2 regions of the Paenibacillus amylolyticus genome follow, and region 1 is predicted to be linked to the other one. Evidence: riboswitches for the same ligand, from Rfam matches in the RefSeq annotation. Region 1 holds a riboswitch; the other holds the start of a gene.
The links. Region 1 has a riboswitch for cyclic di-AMP ahead of V6668_RS17520 (3D domain-containing protein). Riboswitches for the same ligand answer to the same signal wherever they lie in the genome.
Positions count from the first base shown of each region.

Region 2: another riboswitch for cyclic di-AMP. It lies ahead of V6668_RS07255 (hypothetical protein); the one in region 1 lies ahead of V6668_RS17520 (3D domain-containing protein).

Region 1 is NZ_CP145892.1:3,946,886-3,950,043, forward strand. It holds gene V6668_RS17515 (polysaccharide deacetylase family protein) at 1-364, shown strand, start outside; gene V6668_RS17520 (3D domain-containing protein) at 472-1,146, opposite strand; cyclic di-AMP (ydaO/yuaA leader) riboswitch at 1,149-1,343, opposite strand; gene V6668_RS17525 (amino acid ABC transporter ATP-binding protein) at 1,562-2,284, opposite strand; gene V6668_RS17530 (ABC transporter permease subunit) at 2,271-3,158, opposite strand, start outside.
Region 2 is NZ_CP145892.1:1,633,312-1,636,469, reverse strand. It holds gene V6668_RS07265 (Nramp family divalent metal transporter) at 1-196, shown strand, start outside; gene V6668_RS07260 (HAD family hydrolase) at 338-1,021, opposite strand; gene V6668_RS07255 (hypothetical protein) at 1,149-1,547, opposite strand; cyclic di-AMP (ydaO/yuaA leader) riboswitch at 1,663-1,838, opposite strand; gene V6668_RS07250 (glutathione peroxidase) at 2,210-2,689, shown strand; tRNA gene V6668_RS07245 (tRNA-Leu) at 2,836-2,918, opposite strand.

The sequences.
Region 1 (3,158 bases):
AATTCTACATACCGGAGATATTATTCAACGTTTGGCGGGATATACGCCCAAGATGATTCGGCCACCTTATGGAGACATTAATGAAGAACAGCTGAGATGGGCTGCCAAACAACACTATAGCATTGTGAACTGGAACGTAGACTCCCTGGACTGGAAAGGCCTTTCAAAGGAACAAGTGAAAGATAACATCCTGTCTGCCGTGAAACCTGGCTCCATCGTTCTGCAACATGCTGGAGGCGGTGTAGGATCAAATCTGAACGGTACGATTGAGGCTCTGCCTGAAATTATTGAGGAACTACGTAAACGGGGATATGAACTGGTCACTTTGGACGAAATGCTGGGATTGCCAAAGGCCAAAGATTAGGATGACCGTGATAACAAATAATGAGAATATTAAAAGGGTGCTGTTCAATCGCGAATTAGCGACTGGCAGACACCCTGTTTGAATTCATTTTAAATGTTATTTTCTCTCTACTTCAGAATGTACAGCTCGATATCCTGAAAACCAAATGAGCTTACAGACTGTTTGCTACCCGGGATAAAGATATCAATCCGGTGACCCTTGATTGCACTGCCCACATCACGTGCTGTGGCTACAAAAGCTTGTTTTGGCAATCCTGGATGGCTGTGACCAGTTACCAGTACTTTAGTTCCAAGTGGAATCACACTTGGATCAACTGCAATCGTACCCAGTTCAAGGTCATTCCCGAAATAATCGACTGCACCCCAGCCTCCATTTTCAGACGGATCTGCAGAGTATGCCGTTGCTTTTACGTTCACAGCTTTGCTGTAATCGAATGTCTTACCCCAGGCTTGAACCACTTTGTTATCTGCGTTAACGTCCAAACTTGCTGTGGTAACCGTTTTGGCTGGGGTCTTGCTCTCCGTTGCCGCAGCGGCTGCAACATTGTTTGCCTTACCGGGAATCGTAATTTTCAAACCACCATAAATGTTGTAAGCCGAAATGTCGTTGTTTGCTTTAACCAACGTGTTGAGTGCTACTCCATATTGTTTTGATAAGGTGTAGAAGGTATCCCCTTCTTTGGCCACATGAACTGAATCGGCGTGAGCCGGAACGGCTTGAATGAGCATTGCTGTTGTCATTAATGCTACTGCTGTTTTGGCTATACGTTTCTTGTTAATCATGGTCTTCCTCCCTCATTGTGCCTGCGAAGTTAGTTGTCGGATTCGGATGAGGAGCCCACCCTATAGGTTATTCGTTACATTTGAAACGTTATGTACCCAATTCACCCCAAGCAGTGTGCCGTAGATCTTCCCCCTGCACAATCTGCATCGTTACATCCCCCGCACTCCCTGTCCGGAAGTTTCGGCAGAGTTCAATATATCACAATTTTGTAACCTGAACTTGTAGTAATTCTTACCAAATGGTTTTTAGCATGTAAGCATTTGTAAGAATACTGGTTAATTCAGAAAATTTGGTTGACCCGATTCCTTTACATTTGGTAACAGAATAGTTACTTTTCCGAATCCATACGTCATTATTATCCATAAAAAATAGCGTTACCGACTCGAAGTCAGTAACGCTATTTGATCACATCGTTTAGAGTACTTTCGCAAGAAAATCACGTGTACGTGAATTTTTGGGTGCTCCAAACACCTCATCAGGTGTTCCCTCTTCCACAATAACCCCGCCATCCATGAACAGGATTCGGTCTCCCACTTCACGTGCAAAACCCATCTCATGTGTTACGATGACCATCGTCATCCCGCCTTCTGCAAGACGTTTCATGACATCCAGCACTTCGCCGACCATCTCAGGGTCCAGTGCCGACGTAGGCTCGTCAAACAGCATCACATGCGGCTGCATGGCCAATGCTCTAGCAATGGCGATCCGCTGCTTCTGTCCACCAGACAGCTGATTCGGGAATGTATCTTTTTTATCGTACAAGCCCACGGTGTTAAGCAGATCAGCGGCGATTTTCTCCGCTTCCTGAGTGGATTGTTTCTTCACTCTAATTGGAGCAATCGTAATGTTTTGCTCTACCGTTTTGTGTGGGAACAGGTTGAAGTGCTGGAACACCATGCCCATTTTCTCACGAGTTGCGTTAATGTTATGCTTGGGGTCCGTGATTGACACGCCTTCAAAATCAATCTCTCCTGAGGTAGGCTGTTCCAGCAGATTCAAACAACGCAAGAAAGTACTTTTACCTGAACCGGAAGGACCGATGACCACGACAACCTCACCTTTGCCAATCGTCACGTTTATGCCCTTAAGCACATCGTTATTTCCATAAGATTTGTGTAATTGTCTAACGTCTATCACTTGCACTCAACTTCCTTTCCAGTCGTCCCAGCAGCTTGGACAAAATGAACGTCATTACAAAGTAGATGGCTGCTGCAATCAAAAATGGACTCAAGCCTTGGTACGTAATGTTCTTGACTACACTTGCCTGATACATAATATCCACCATACCGATAACTGAGATAATAGAGGATTCTTTAATGATAGTTATGAATTCATTACCGATCGCTGGTAATACAGCTTTGAAGGCTTGTGGCAATATGATATAACGCATCGCGGCGCCTCTTCCCATACCTAATGAACGCGCTGCCTCCAACTGACCACGATCCACACCTTGGATACCTGCACGGAAAATCTCCGCCAGATACGCACCACTATTAATGGAAAGCGTGATAATACCTGCCTGAAGGGCAGTGAAGTTAATGCCAAAGCTCAGGGAAAAACCATAGTAAATAATCATCAATTGTACCAGCATCGGTGTGCCACGGATCACTTCAACGTAAGCCGTACCGATCCAGCGCAAGATTGCAGCGTCATGCAAACGGAACAAACAGATGATCAATCCAATAATTACCCCGAAGATAACCCCAAGTGCAGACAACAGAAGTGTGTATCCTACACCTGTAGCATAGAAACTTTTGTACTCCCAGAATACTTGGAAAATATTTTGTGATTTGTTCGCTTTATCCGCCATCAAGAGGCTGGCGTCCGTCACCATCTGATTGATTTTATCTTCACTTTTCAGTCGCTCCAGTGTTCCATTTACTGCAGCTAGCAGCTCGGTATTACCTTTACGAATCCCAATTGCCGCTTCTGCTTGCTCTTCGTCCGGAACAGCAGCAGCAAGTCCAATGATATCGTCCAGATAACCTACAGCAACGGTATCTTCAACGAT
Region 2 (3,158 bases), 2.3 Mb from region 1:
ACTCATTTTGAGCCAGGTCGTCCTGTCGCTTCAATTGCCGTTTGCTGTAATTCCCCTGGTGATGTTCACGAGTGATAAAAAAAGCATGGGTGCATTCGCCAACAAATTGTGGCTCAAAATCATCTCATGGGTCATTGCCGCGATTATCGTTGTGCTGAATGTATATCTGATCATTCAGACGATTCGGTTATTCTAATCTCATTTTAATTGGCTAAATACTAAAAAGGCTGATCAACTCCGGTATTTTATACCCAGTTGATCAGCCTTTATTGTTGCAATACAGCAACATGTTTCCTTTTATAGTAAAACTCAAACTCCAATAAACAACCATCTGCATCTAATCCTGATTTGGTATCAATAACGGCAAGAGTTGATCCAATGAATCAACGGTCCAATCCGCACGTTTGTCATCCGATAGTTCTGGCTGGAATCTTCCGTAACCCTGCATAATTCGAATCGTACGCATGCCCAGCTTCCGAGCAGGTATAATGTCGTTATCGATCCGATCGCCGATCATGACGGCTTCCTCCGGTTCACAACCGGCCTGCTTCAAGGCCACAGCGTATAACTCAGGGTCTGGCTTAGACACTCCTTCTTCAGCCGAACATGCCAGAACATCAACATACTTCCGCAAGCCATAGCTTTCCAGTCTCTCTTCCGTTCCAGGACTCTGATTGGCAATAATGCCAATGCGATAATGCCGTGACAACTGCTGAAGAACGGAATCCGCTGAAGGAAAAGGACGTTCAAGATCTTTTTGAAACTTCAGCTTGTCCTGAATCTGTTTCTGATGCCCCTCGTCTTCAACGAATGTGCGAATCGCCACTCTCATAGGCCATTGCTCATATTTTCGGTAACAACTCGCGAACAGTTCGCGTACCGCCTCAATTGTCACCGGATACCCCAAAGCACAAGCTTCACGGACAAACTGTCCGATAATATCATCAACCGGCTCCCATTCATCCACCAGCGTATCTCCAACATCAAAAAACAACCATTTCAATCCACCTACATCCGGCACGCCAATTCCTCCTTGTAAGCATAAAAAAGAAGACTCACCATCCTGCATGAGTCTCCTCAAACTTCCGTTTATCGATACATTCAATTATAACAGGCACCTTACACCTGAGCAATCACAAGCTATGGCATTAACCATTGAGGAGAAAGCCAACTTCCCCATTGAGCGAATATACAATCCGGTCTGCGCCCATGCCCCGATAGATGCCCTTAGGATGACTCTGCTCCGTAATGACGCACAGGGATTTCGATGTCCATGAACGGCAGATCTGTAAATAACGACAGGTCAGATTCAGGCTGTTCTCGAAAATAAACACGTTGCCTACGCTGCCCTGCGGCAAAAACCATTTTTGAGCTGCAGCCGTATTCATGCGAATGACATGTTCTACTCCGATTCTACGGAGTCTTCGCTCTTCCCCTGCACTGTTGGTTAGAACGGCAAACGGCATTTTTTTGTACATCAGCAATTTGATAAATTTACGTCCTGCTTCATTTGGAGCAGTCACTAAGATCATCTCAGTATCCATCATTCGTTCCTCCCTTGGCGTGAAAAGACAACAAAAAAGAAGCGTGGGGGACCAAGGCCTCCCGAACGCTTCTTAAATAACCCATGGCGAAAACACCATGAACCAGCGTACGGCTTGTTGCCTCTCCCTTTAACGCTTACGAGGTTAGCTGACGGATTCGGGCGCGAGAGTCGCCCTATTTCCGGCTGTCACCGGAAAATTCACCCCATGAATGCCCACTGTCCTGGACAGCGCATTCCGTTGGTTCCCCCGTTTCCCATTCATTAATGAATGGAAACTCAGCGATTAAAACATCGTTCGTATATCTTAAGGTAAGATCGAGCGATATTATCGTTTGTTTCGTTTTTCAAGTACAATTTAGTTTAAATTGAAATTACGTTATGAATCATACACCCGTGCCATGTCGGTGTAAAGTCCGCCCAGATCACCAAATCGGCAGATTTTTGCCAATTCCTATCCATAATAACGCTTACAACAAAGTTATACTCTATCTATCTCTTCAAGGCTATCTAATTCTCACTCTGGCGTAAATCACTTCGCAATTCATTCACGTATTCTGCACAACTTGCCTGTTTTGATTCTTTTAACACCATATTAGTTTTGCAATATTTAATTGCAACCAATATAATAGAAGATATAAGAGTAAATAAATGGAGGCGATTTAGATGACAGTCTACGATTACAAAGTGAATACCCTTCGCGGTCAAGAAGTTGAAATGTCCGACTACCGTGACAAAGTGCTCCTGATTGTGAATACGGCAAGCTCATGCGGCCTTACCCCTCAATTCAAAGGTCTGCAAGAATTGCAAGACAAATTTCAAGATGCTCCATTTGAAGTTCTTGGTTTCCCAAGCAACCAGTTTGCACAGGAAAAAGGATCTTCCGACGATATTGCCGAGTTCTGTCAGATGAATTATGGCGTGAGCTTCCCCATGTTTGAGAAAATTGATGTGAACGGTTCAAGCGCTCACCCTCTTTTCCAACACCTTAGCACAGAAGCTCCTGGCCTGCTCGGCTCCAAAGCAATCAAATGGAATTTCACCAAATTCCTGGTGAATCAGAACGGACAGGTCATTAAACGTTATGCTCCCAAAACAACACCGGACAAGATTGAAGAAGATATCAAGAATTTGCTGCAAAAATAATACACAGGCCACCCGTAGCCGGTAGGTAGAGCAACATTCCTCCGGTAATGGATGGCCTTTTTTCAACCCAGATGTCATACTGTTCGAAAAAGACAAAAAAAGCAGCTTCCCATTAATGGAAAGCTGCTTTTTAATCGTTCATATGATGCGGTCGAGAGGACTCGAACCTCCACGGGCATACGCCCACTACCCCCTCAAGATAGCGTGTCTGCCATTCCACCACGACCGCATGTCGTAAATAATCGGCAACAGAATTGATTATACCGGGTTCAGAACTAAAAGTAAAGTATTTTTTAATACTTCTTTTTCAGCTAGGCATTTTCATCAAAAATCGCATAATCTCGTCATCATTACCCATGAACTGCATATGATTAGATTTGATCCCCTCTCTTTAGGTAAGAGCCGATCTTGTTGGTTCATTTATATATAGTCCTTCCTTATATATAGTCCTCCCTGCACTTCGCAAAAT